3 regions of the Marinobacter salinisoli genome follow, and region 2 is predicted to be linked to each of the others. Evidence: predicted binding sites of a transcription regulator. Region 2 holds the regulator's gene; each other region holds the start of a gene.
What was found. The regulator FliA, encoded in region 2, starts transcription of late flagellar genes. The targets are predictions, from matches to a motif close to CTAAAGTTTNNNNNNNNNNNGCCGNTAA.
Positions count from the first base shown of each region.

Region 1: a site for FliA is predicted at 1,990-2,017, ahead of LPB19_RS13625 (methyl-accepting chemotaxis protein). Genes of this name have one in related genera too.
Region 3: a site for FliA is predicted at 1,639-1,666, ahead of LPB19_RS14090 (flagellar protein MotY). Genes of this name have one in related genera too.

Region 1 is NZ_CP071247.1:2,987,946-2,992,120, forward strand. Features, by position in the region: gene LPB19_RS13625 (methyl-accepting chemotaxis protein) at 1-1,942, opposite strand, end outside; gene LPB19_RS13630 (histidine kinase) at 2,060-2,947, opposite strand; gene ampD (1,6-anhydro-N-acetylmuramyl-L-alanine amidase AmpD) at 2,948-3,553, opposite strand; gene LPB19_RS13640 (DUF1631 domain-containing protein) at 3,628-4,175, opposite strand, start outside.
Region 2 is NZ_CP071247.1:3,189,535-3,193,709, forward strand. Features, by position in the region: gene LPB19_RS14540 (chemotaxis protein CheA) at 1-148, opposite strand, end outside; gene LPB19_RS14545 (protein phosphatase CheZ) at 165-950, opposite strand; gene cheY (chemotaxis response regulator CheY) at 972-1,355, opposite strand; gene LPB19_RS14555 (RNA polymerase sigma factor FliA) at 1,531-2,265, opposite strand; gene LPB19_RS14560 (MinD/ParA family protein) at 2,295-3,107, opposite strand; gene flhF (flagellar biosynthesis protein FlhF) at 3,202-4,175, opposite strand, start outside.
Region 3 is NZ_CP071247.1:3,086,589-3,090,763, reverse strand. Features, by position in the region: gene rnt (ribonuclease T) at 1-466, opposite strand, end outside; gene pyrC (dihydroorotase) at 518-1,549, opposite strand; gene LPB19_RS14090 (flagellar protein MotY) at 1,709-2,626, shown strand; gene LPB19_RS14085 (histone deacetylase family protein) at 2,635-3,561, opposite strand; gene LPB19_RS14080 (bifunctional acetate--CoA ligase family protein/GNAT family N-acetyltransferase) at 3,758-4,175, shown strand, end outside.

The sequences.
Region 1 (4,175 bases), 200 kb from region 2:
TGGCGGTAGAGCGGCTCAGCTCACCTATCCGATCCACGCTGATGTTGACGTCCCGGGACACCGCGGACTGCTCCTCGGCGGCCTGCGCGATCTGGTGGCTCATATCCACAATGGTCGAGATCCCGGTGGCGATGCGATCCAGCGCCTCGGTAACCTCGCTGGATTTGGTGACCGTGGTTTCAGTGACATCCCGGCTGTTGGTCATCGCGCTCACAGCATCTTTCACACCGCTTTGCAGGCGCGAAATCATACCTTCGATTTCTTCCGTCGATTTGTGCGTGCGCTGCGACAATGAGCGAACCTCATCCGCCACCACGGCGAAGCCGCGTCCCTGCTCGCCCGCGCGTGCGGCCTCGATGGCGGCGTTAAGCGCCAGCAAGTTGGTCTGTTCGGCTATGGCTTTAATTTCCACCAGAACCTGACTGATATTGTCGCTGTCCTGGCTCACGCGGTTGATCACTTCGACCGCGCCAGAGATTTCCGTGGCCAGGTGATTGATGGTCTCCACCGTGTCCGCCACCACCTGACGGCCGGTTTCGGTATCACGCTCGGCAGTGCCTGCGCTGTCCGCCACCCGGTGAGCGCTTTCGGTTACCTCACCCACCGCCTCAACCATCTGGTTCATGGCCTCGCTGATCTGGCCACTCTCTTCCATCTGGCGGGCCACGGCTTCGCTATTGGCTGAGGCAGTATCTTTTACCCGAACCGCCTGCTGATCCACGTCAGCGGTCGTTTTGCTCACCGAACGGACCAGGTCCGCAATTCGGTCAGTCATGTTATTGAATTCGTCGGTGAGCTCACCCAGCTCATCCTGGTTGTTCAACCGGATGCGGGTCGTCATATCCCCCGCAGCCACACCCCTTGCCGCCTCCGCGAAACGGTTCACTGCGGTGCGCACCGATACAAAGAAACCCATGTACAGGTAAACCACAACCAGCAGCACGGCCGCCAGAGCGATCACAATCAGGCGGCGCTGGCTCAGTTCCTGATCCAGGCGAGTTTCCAGATTCCCCTCAACCACATCCAGGATGGCGGCATTGAACGTCTCATAATGGCTCAGCTCGCGCTGCACGATGGACTCGTATTCGCGCCACGGCATTTCAGGCGTGATCGGGGTAATCACTTCCCGATCGAGGGCATCGCGAATCACCGTTACGCCATCGCCTACTTGCTGGGCGGTGTCACCCGCTACCTGGTTCAGTCGGCCGGAGGCTTCCTGAGCGACAGACAGGGCCGGCGCCAGTAAGGAACTCCGGTTCACCAGCCGGTCGTAAATGCCATTGAGCACATCGCTCAAGGCATAGCCCACCTGCCCTTCCATCAGAGCAAAGGCGCCAAACGACCAGGCCTGCCCGATCACGCTGCGCGTTTCCGGCAAGGATTCCTTGACCAGCCCCAGCAGCACCTGGTTTTCACGCAGGGTGTCCTGTCCAAGACCGGAAATTTCGATGGTTGCAGGCAAGAGAGCCAGCGTCTTCTGCGCGAACTCGTTGTAGTAATTGAATTGCGCTTCGATGGCACCGTGGTAGGTGTCTTCCGCCCGCAGGGTTTTCCACTCACTGTTCAGGGCCTGGACATGCTCGGTCCAGGACCCCGAGGTATCGAACGACGGCCCGGCAACCGCCATGGCCTCAAGGGTTTCGGAAATCCGGTCACCAACTTCACTGGAGGCCGACAGCAGCTCGCGCTCGTCTTTCAGAATGCCCGGCGCCCGGTAATCACGGTAGCTGGCGGCCAGCGTGAACAGCTCTTCGGCATTTCGAAGCTGCTGCAGACCCTCAACACCCCGGGTCATGGTTTGAACCGAACGATTCAGCTCCGTCATCACCAGCCACGACAGCCCCCCGATGGGCAGCAAGAACAGGATGCTGATGAGACTGAACTTGTAAACCAACGGCAGACGGTTCATCAGAGCAATGGCGGGATAGATGATCTGCTTCACGCGAGCCTCTCACTGGCATTAAAAAGTGAATCCGGGTTCTGTAGTTATTGTCGGCCAATATGCCGAAATCTTGAGAGCGCATTGTTGTTAAAGTGTAAATGAGAGGGACACACCGGCTCACAGCACCCCGAAGATTACCAGCAGTGCCAGGCCGCAAATCCAGACCAGCATGCTGCGATTCAGAAGATCCCGAATCGCGCTGAGACTGCGCTCGCCAAAATCGGACCAATCGTTGGGATGAATCTGGGAAAAACGCTCCGGGTCCAGGGCGTAACCAGTTAACGAGGCGTTGGCAGACAGCAAGAGCAGTTGATCCGATGGTTTGGAAAACAGGCGCGCGCCAAGGGGCGATTCGCTGAGCCAACCGGCCAGATCGCCGGCGATTCCGAAGGTAAGCGACAACACACGAACCGGTGCCCAGGCCACAACTTCACACAGTGAGGCAAATCTGGATCGGGCCGCCGCCTGAGGCCACTGTTCCTTGAGAGCGACCAGACCACGTGCCAGCACCGCAAAGCCGATTCCGCCAACCACATACCAGAATCCGATCAGAAAAAAGCGCTGAAACACCGTCAGCAGGAAGGCTCTCGAAAGAGTCAGATGCATGTCATCCGGCGCCATACCGGCGTGACGCTCCTGCACCGGCAGATGATCCTGTATCGACGCCCAGGCCTGACGCATGTTTCCCTGTCGCCAAGCGACCGAGTAGGCATGAAGCACGGGGCGCCAGCCGGGCACGCCCATCAGCAGCACCAGAATCAGGCATTCGAGGGGGTAAGTCGCGAACCCGAGCCCCAAGGCGTCCAACGCGACCATGACCAGTCCGGCCACCAACGCTGGCAGGCCGACGAGAGCCAGACCGCCGCTGATGCCAGCCTCATGACCGGCCTCCACTTTGCGACCAAGATGAAACCACTGCTTCCAGAAATGATCGCTCGAAAGCTTGTTCTGATAATCGAGCTGTCGTCGGACCACATACGCCAGCAGAAACACTATCAGAACCATCTAGCCGAGCTCCTTGTCTGAAAACCGGGCCAGCGTTGCCCGGAAATGAGCCCAGTCAAACGCCGGGCCCGGATCGGTCTTGCGGCCGGGCGCGATATCGCAGTGCCCGGTCAAGCGCTCGGGCGTCACCGAAGGCCAGGCGCCCATAACAAGGCGCGTGACTTCCGCCAGGCTCTGGTATTGCTCAGGGGTGTAGGGAATGTCATCCGTGCCTTCGAGCTCAATACCCACCGAGAAGTCATTGCACTCCTGCTCATTGCGAAAACAGGAACGCCCCGCATGCCACGCGCGTTCAAGCAGGCTGACAAATTGGACCACGCTGCCATCGCGCCGGATGAGCGCGTGCGCCGAGACCTGCACGCCTCGAATGGTTTCAAAGTATGGGTGCGCAGAATGATCCAGCCGGTTGCAGAAAAAGTCCTCTATCTCGGGCCCGCCAAACTGCCCTGGCGGCAGGCTGATGTTGTGAACCACCAGCAAACTGATCGCCGCGCCCTCGGGGCGGGGCCCGAAATTGGGCGATGGACGCCAGTGGGCACCGGGCAAACGCCCGGTCTCTCTCAAGCTATGAACGCTTCTGGAAAATTCGCTATCTGACTGAGACAAAATAAATCCAACTGCTCCGAAGCCTTTCTGGGAAGGCCCGATTGAAGCACAAAGTTCCGGGGCTTGCTACGCCATCAATCCTTGCGGTTGCTTCGCAGGTTATCGATGATCGATTCCAGTGCCCGGTCGAAGATCAGGCCATCGTCCAGCATGCCCACGTCACCATTGGCCATGGCAGCGGCCAAATCCTCTCGATAGTACTCGGCGACTTTGGTGCCATTTCGATTGACGAAAATGTACTTCCCGGTGGCGCGGATGAAGGCCGCGAGTTTGCAACGTACCCGATTGCCATCCACAGTCAGCTCGATCCAGGATCCCACTCGCAGCGAGTCGGCCTTATCAAACCAGGCTTGGGCGACACCGTCCGAATCGTCGGCCGGCTCCGGCGAGGCCGGTGCCTGAGGCTGCGCCTTCGTGGCTTCACCCGCATTGGCTGAAACGGTATCGGGGGTTTTGTCGTTCCGGGCAGGCGCTTGGGCATCGACCGGCTGGTCCACTTCCACCCCCGGTTGGGGCTCAACAACTTCTTCCGCCTCATCCGGCTGCGGCGTTTGCCGGGACTGAGCCACCACCAGTCGCTGGAATACATCCCCGTGAGCGAGTTCCAGCTCGCGAATCGCAG
Region 2 (4,175 bases):
TGTGGAAGCCCCTGAAAATTGCGTTGAGCAGATCACTGTCGTCTGGATTTTGCTCGAGATCCACCAACTGTTCGGACAACTTCTCGAGAATTTCCCCTGCCTCGATCAGAAAATCCTGCAGAATCTCTTCGTCAGCATCGAATGCCATGGATTACCCCACCTGTTCAGAAACCAAGACTGGACAACAAGTCATCAACGTCGTCCTGCCCCGAAACCACATCTGCCCGCTCATTGGCCCTGATCTGGGGGCCAACGCCTTCCTCCGGAGACACCTCCACCGCATCGATCTGATGCACCGTTCCGGTCAACTGATCAACGTGGCTTGCCATGACAACCAGACTGAGCATCTGATCTTCAACTTCTTTCACCAACGCAGTTACTTTCTCGATCACCTGCCCGGTAAGATCCTGGAAGCCCTGCGCCAGAAGGATGTCCGACAGGTTGCTGTATACCGCACCCGCATCCCTGGTGAGGCCATCCAGGAAGCGATCCATCCGGCCGTACAGCGCTCTGAACTCATCCGGTTTCATTTCCCGGCGGCCCAGCCGCTGCCACTCCTGGCGCAGCGCCGATGCCTCTTCACTGGCAGCGCCGGCCAGGGGCATGGATTCTTCCACCAGGTCCATGGTCCGGTTGGCCGCTTCGCTGGTCATCTGCACCACGTAAGCCAGGCGGTCGGACGCATCGCTCATCTTGGATAGGGCTTCGCGCTGCTGGGGACTGCGGGGATCGATCTGGAAATTGCGAATGGCCTCGTGGAGCGACCGGGTCAGCCGGCCCACTTCGCGGTAGAGGCTCTGATCCCTGACCTCGCTCAGTTCGTTGATCACCGACATCGCCTGGGCGTAATCCCCGGCCTCGAGGTGTCGGGACAGCTCCGATGCTTGCCACTTGAGCTGTTCAGCAGCGTCCGGCTCGAGGCTCCGATGGTTCTTGTTGGTATCGCTCATGAGAGCCATCCGACCTCTGTTTTACTGGATGCGTTCGAATATCTTTTCGATTTTTTCTTTCAGCACGGCAGCGGTAAAGGGCTTAACAACGTAGCCGTTCACACCCGCCTGAGCCGCGGCCACAATCTGGTCCCGCTTGGCTTCGGCGGTAACCATCAGGACCGGCAGGGCCTTGAGGTTTTCGTCGGCACGGACCTCCTTGAGCAGATCAATGCCAGTCATGCCCGGCATGTTCCAGTCGGTCACCAGGAAATCGTATTTACCGCTTTTCAGCATCGGCAGCGCGGTATTACCATCATCGGCCTCATCCGTGTTGGTAAAACCCAGATCACGCAACAGGTTCTTGATAATCCGCCTCATGGTGGAAAAGTCATCCACGATGAGAATCTTCATGTTCTTGTCCAATGGGACCTCCAGTTACTAAACCCGGAACTCGGTTTACTGCCCGTCAACAATCGGGCGGATGACTAAGACATCGGTCTATTGTGTGTGCTTTACGATGCGTGTAAAGCGCCGGTTACCAAAACGCTACAGAGCCGGATGGCGCTGATACACAAGGAAGAATGACGACAGGAAGTGATTAGACACGCCAATCCGACAGACGGCTTCGCAACCTGAGCGCCGCCTGACTGTGAATCTGGCTGACCCGGCTTTCGCTAACCCCCAGAACCGCTCCGATTTCCTTCAGGTTCAACTCTTCCTGATAGTAAAGACTCAGTACCAGCTTCTCCCGCTCGGGCAACTCCGCAATGGCCTGCGCGAGACCCTGACGGAAGGCATCGGAGGAGATCCCTTCCAGCGGGTTGTCACTGTGCTCTGTTTCTTCTATCGGCAGCTCGCCGGATTCATTTAGCTCATCCAGGCTAAAAAGCCGGCCGCTGTTGCTGTCGGCCAGCGCGGAATGGTATTCGTCAAGATCCATGCCCAGCTCCTCGGCCACTTCCGTGTCCTGGGCTTCCCGGCCAAGCCGGCCTTCGACTGCTTTGATGGCCTCGGAAATTCGACGGGCATTGCGATGAACGGAGCGCGGCACCCAGTCGCCCTTGCGGATTTCATCCACCATGGCGCCGCGAATTCGGATACCGGCGAAGGTTTCAAAGGTTGCACCCTTGGCAGAGGTATAGCGCTGGGCGGCCTCCAGCAGGCCGATCATGCCGGCCTGTATGAGGTCTTCCAGTTGCACAGAGGCGGGTAGCCGCGCCATCAGGTGAAGAGCGATTTTCTTGACCAGCGGCGCATGATCTTCAACCAGTTGCGCTGCTCCCGGCGCCGTGCCGGCCTGCTGGTAGATTCCCAGGTTCTTCGCCAATGTCATGTATCCGCTGTTGTTTCGATTGGATCAAATCAGACTTGGACGAGCCGTTCCACGAAGAATTCGAGGTGTCCCCGGGGCGAGGACGGCAGTGGCCAGTTGTCCACTTTGTCGGCCAGCGCCTTGATCGCCAGGGCGGCCTTGGATTTGGGGTAGGCATCCAGAACCGCACGCTGGCGCTGAACGGCCTTTTTCACGGCCTCGTCGAACGGCACCATGCCCACGTATTCCAGCGCCACATCAAGGAAGCGCTCGGTCACACGGCTGAGTTTCTCGTACAGGTGGCGGCCTTCTTCTTCATTCCGGACCTGATTGGCAAGAATACGGAACCGGTTGGTACCGTAATCACGGTTCATCAGTTTGATCAGCGCGTAGGCATCGGTAATGGAGGTGGGCTCGTCGCAAACCACGAAGAGCAATTCCTGCGAGGCGCGCAGGAAGCTGACAACCGATTCGGATATACCGGCGGCGGTATCCACAATCAGCACATCAATTTCGTCGCCCAGTTCACTGAAGGCATTGATCAGACCGGCATGTTCCATGGCGCTGAGCTGTGTCATGCGCTGGGTTCCGGACGAGGCCGGCACCACCTTGATACCGCCCGGACCTTCGACCAGCACGTCTCTGAGGTCACACTCACCCGAGAGCACATCGGCGAGGTTCCGGTTGGCGGTGATGCCCAACAGAACGTCAATATTGGCCAGCCCCAGATCGGCATCGAGGATGACTACCCGGCGCCCTTTCTGCGCGAGAGCAATACCCAGGTTGACGGACACATTGCTCTTGCCAACCCCGCCTTTTCCGCCGGACACTGCAATTACCTGAACCGGTTTCGCTCTGCTCATGCTCGTTATATTCTCTCGCCAGTTAATCCAAGGCTGTTCTTATCGTTCAGACGACTGCCCGCCAGTGTCGGCCACGTCAGCGGGTCCCTGTTCTTCAGGCACCCTCAGCAACGGCCTGTTGTTGCTGCATATTTTTCAAACGCTCCACGGCCAGGCGAACCAGTGGAATCGCCTCGGCGTGATGCAAGTGCTCGGGTATCTTCTGGCCGTCGGTGTAATAGGCCACCGGAAGACTGGTTTCCATGGCAAAACCGAGAGACTCACCGAGCGTCAGGGCTTCATCGATCTTGGTCATCACGCAGCCCGCCAGATTTGCCATCTTATAGCAATGCCAGACGGATTTCATGATACGCGGCTGACTGGTTGCGGAAACCACCAGATGGGTGCGGATATTATGATGGCTGCGAGCCAGCTCGGCCAACTGCTCCTGGTAGCCTTTGTCAGCGCTGGTCAGGCCGGCAGTGTCGATCAGTACAAGATGCTTGTCTGACAGCTCATCCAGGATATCGTCCAGTGAATGGGTCTCATCCACCACCCGAACCGGCACATTCAGGATGCGGCCGAACACAAACAGCTGCTCGTGCGCGGCAACACGGTAACGGTCGGTCGTGACCAAGGCCAGGGAGTCGGCGCCGTGTTTGAGTACATAGCGCGCAGCGAGCTTTCCGATGGTAGTGGTTTTGCCGGATCCGGTTGGCCCCACCAGGGCGTACACGCCCCCCTCATCCAGCCATTCCTTGCGCGAGGTACGTACCCCGGTGGCCAGCATTTTGAGTGACTGCTTCCACCCCTCATCCAGACGTCCACCCGTGTGGCGACGCGCAAGGGACGCGGACAAATCATTGCTGAGCCCGAATTCCTGCAGGCGCTCGGCAAGGCGCTGCTGAACGGGATTGACGCCGGGCCTGGCCATTTGCTGCGCCTGATTGCCACTCATCATGTCGCGCAGAGAGCTGATTTCCGCCCTCATTTGCGCCAACTCGCTGGAGTAGTCTGATGTCACAGCCGCGCTGCGCTCGCCACCGGACTCAGGCTGAGGTGACGGGGCACTCTCGTCAAACGCGGCAT
Region 3 (4,175 bases), 100 kb from region 2:
CCAGGGTGGCGGTATCAAAAGTGGAGAACGGGTGGAACGGATTGCGCTTAATGTCCGCGCGCATGGCTGCGGCGAACAGAAAGTTGTGGTCGAAGGTGGCGTTGTGGCCCACCAGCACCGCGCGCTTGCAGTCGAACTCTTTCACCGCTTTGCGGATCGGGCGGAAGAGTTCGCTCAGTCCTTCGCGCTCCGGTACGGCCTCCCGTTCCGGGTCCCACGGATCGATACCGGTGAAGTCGAGGGCGGACTGTTCCAGATTCGCGCCTTCGAACGGATCGATATGATGAGTGTGGGTTTCGGTTGGGCGCAGGTAGCCGTCCTCATCCATGGTCAGAAGAACAGCTGCCACTTCCAGCAGGGCATCTCGCTCCGGATTGAACCCGGCGGTTTCTACGTCTACGACGACGGGAAGAAAGCCGCGGAAGCGGCGGGACATGGGATGCGATTCTTGGTTTTCGTCAGTCACTCAAACTCCGGTCGTGGCCGTCTATTGAAAAAGGTCAGGTTGGTGGTTGGTTTACGCCAGCCGCCAGTTAACGGTTTCGCCGGCTTTCAGGGGCACGATGTGGCCGCCGGCCAGGGGCAGTTGTTCCGGCATCGTCCAGGGTTCCCGCACCAGGGTGATGGTGTCGGTGTTTCTGGGCAGGCCGTAGAAGTCTGCTCCGTTGAAGCTTGCGAAGGCTTCCAGTTTGTCCAGGATGCCCAGTTCCTCGAAGATCTCGGCGTACAGGCCGATGGCGCCGAAGGCCGAGTAGCAGCCGGCACAGCCGCAGGCCGCCTCTTTCCGGTCTTTGGCGTGGGGCGCCGAATCGGTGCCGAGGAAGAAACGCTTGTCGCCACTGGCCACGGCATCGCGCAGGGCCTGCTGGTGCTTGTTGCGTTTCAGGATCGGCAGGCAATACAGGTGTGGACGGATGCCTCCCACCAGCATGTGGTTGCGGTTGTACATCAAATGCTGGGGTGTCAGCGTGGCGCCCAGGTTATCGCCCTGGTATTGCTGCACGAAGGCCGCTGAGTCGGCGGTGGTGATGTGTTCGAGCACCACTTTCAGGGTCGGGAAGGCTTCCAGGACAGGGGCAAGCACTCGCTCAAGAAAGATCTTTTCCCGGTCAAAGATATCGATATCGGCGTCGGTCACTTCTCCGTGGACCAACAGCAGCATGCCGCACTCAGCCATGGCTTCGAGCACCGGGTAAATCTTCCGCACGTCTTTGACGCCGGAATCCGAATTGGTGGTTGCACCTGCTGGATACAGCTTGGCGGCAATCACGCCGGCGGCCTTGGCTTCGCGAATGGTGTCCGGCGTCATGCTCTCGGTCAGATACAGGGTCATCAGCGGTTCAAAGGCAGAGTTTCCGGCGGCGGCCATAATCCGCTGCCGGTACGCCGTGGCCTGCTGCGCTGAGGTGACCGGCGGTACCAGGTTCGGCATGATGATCGCGCGCCCGAAGCAGGCAGCTGTGGCCGGTACAACGTCCTTGAGGATATCGCCGTCACGAACGTGCAGGTGCCAGTCGTCCGGGCGGGTGAGGGTAATCTGATCGGTCATGAAACTGTTCGCCAATGTGTCTGGGGGCTGTGCCCTGAAAATTTCGCGGATTATACCAGATGGGGCTGTGTTTGTTTTTGTATCCTGACCTAAAGAGCGTGGTTAGACGGCCGATACCTTCTGTGAACAGAGCAATACCAGAGGCAACCCGTAATCGTTATGACCGTTCCTGCGCAAAAGTCCGCTTTCCGTCACCTTGGAGCCGCCGCTCTGCTGTGGGCTTCAGCCGTAGGCTGCCACGCCGGCAGTTTCGGGGCGGGGATTGAGAACAGCCGCTGGTATCTGGCGGAATCCGTGTTCGAATGCTCTCTGGTCCACGAGGTTCCGGGCTACGGTAAAGCGGTTTTCCGGCACCGGGCCGGGGAGGACCTGTCCTTCTTCCTTGAATCCGCTTTGCCGCTGATGCGTCCCGGCCGCGGCGAACTGGTGGTTGAGGCCCCGGAGTGGCGCCCCGGTGTGCCACCGACGCCGGTGGGCCAGGTGGATGTTTCGGACACGCCCCGGCCGGTCAGTGTCGATCACCGACAGGCGATGGCGATGGTTCAGGGGTTGCTCAATGGCATGCGTCCAACCGTTACCAGAACGTCCCGGTTCGGCGGCCAGCCCGTCCGGGTGCACGTCTCCAACGTGAACTTTGCCGGCCATTTTGAGAGCTACCGAAACTGTGCTGCCAACCTTCTGCCTGTCAATTACGATCAGATTCGCCGGTCCCGGATTGCGTTCAGCAGTGGCAGTGCCCGCTTGTCGGCTACAGATCGTCAATTGCTGGATAACATTGCCATCTACGTGCTGGCGGATTCGACCGTGGAGCAGGTGTTTGTCGATGGCCACAGTGATCGTCTCGGCAGCCGTATCGATAATCGGGCGTTATCGGAAGACCGCGCCAACGTGGTGGCGGATTACCTGAAAGCCCGTGGCATTGCCGGGGACAAGCTCATTGTCCGGGCCCACGGCGACCAGTACCCGGTATCGCGCCGGCCGGCGGATAACCGCCGTACCAACATCCGGTTGCAAAGGGAAGGCGAGCGTCCGGAGTTCCAGCAGGCCAACGGCTATGGCGGTGGCTCTGCTGGCTGATTGCGCGGTCAGTAAACCGAATTGAGAACCTGAACGTGGCTTGTCACGCTTTCGGCCAATGCTTTGAGGTGGTAACCACCTTCCAGCGTGGACACCACGCGGTCGTTGGCGTGGTCGCTGGCAACACTGGTGACTATCTCCGTCAGCCAGCGGTAATCCTCCGACTCCAGATTCAGCTCGCCCATTGGGTCCAGTCGGTGCGCATCGAAACCTGCCGACACCAGAATCAGCTGCGGCCGGAAATCCTGCAGGGCTTTTAGCCAGGCATTCTCTACCAGGTTGCGGTAATCCTTTCCGGACGTTCCCGCCGCTACCGGCACGTTAATGATGTTGGATGGTTGCTGGTACACATGAGAATGTGGGTAAAACGGATGCTGGAAACTTGAGCAGATCAGCACGCGTTCATCGCCGCCGAGAATATCCGCCGTTCCATTTCCCTGATGAACATCAAAATCAATGATGGCCACCCGTTCCAGTTGGTGGAAGGTGAGGGCCCGCATCGCAGCAAGGGCGACGTTGTTGTAGAAACAAAACCCCATGGCGCGGCTGCGTTCGGCGTGGTGTCCCGGTGGGCGGGCGCAGACGAAGGCATTGGTTGCCTGTCCGCTCATCACCATATCCACCGCCTGAATGTTGCCACCAGCCGCCAGCCTCGCCGCCATCAGGGAATCCGGCATAATGGCGGTGTCCGGATCGACAAAAACCCGGCCGCGGGTGGGGGTGATCAGATCCAGTTGGTGCAGATACTTTTCCGGGTGCACTAACAGGAGTTGGTCGCGGGTGATTTCTTCCGGTCGCACCCAGTCCAGCTCCTGTTCCAGACCGGTGTCCGCCAGGAAACTCAGAATGGCCTTGAGCCGGTCCGGGGATTCCGGGTGTTCCGCCCCCATGTTGTGCTTCAAATAGTCGTCATGGGAAAAAAATGCCGTGGTCATACCTGATTAACACTCTGCGATTGCTCTTGTTTTTGCCCATGGTATCAGGGTTGCGCGCGGACTGCTGTGTCCTTTGGTCGCACCCGAATAGTCATCAGCCGTTAATGTTTTCCCGGACGGTAAGGGGCTACACTCATAAGTGTCCTGATTTATTCGACTTTATTAGCCGACTTCCTACCGCACGGAGACCGTCAGCTTGAGCACCCGTTACCTGGAAAATCTGTTCAATCCCGATTCCATCGTGGTCATCGGTGCCTCCGAGCGAGCGGATAGCCTCGGTGGCATGGTGTTGCGGAATCTGATGGGTGGTGAATACGCAGGCCGTTTGCTGGTGGTGAACCGGAACGACTACGACAACGTTCACGGGGTGCCCTGTGTCAGGAAAGTGTCCCGGATGGATTTCTCTCCCGATCTCGCCATTGTCTGCACCCCGCCGGATACCGTGGCCAGAACCATCCGGCGTCTCGGCGAGGCCGGAGTCCGTACTGCCATTGTGATGACCGGAGGCATGTCCCGAACGCACAGCAAAACCGGCCAGCCTCTAATGTATGCCGTTCGCGAGGCGGCTCGCGAAACGGGTGTTCGTGTGCTGGGCCCGAACACCATCGGCCTGA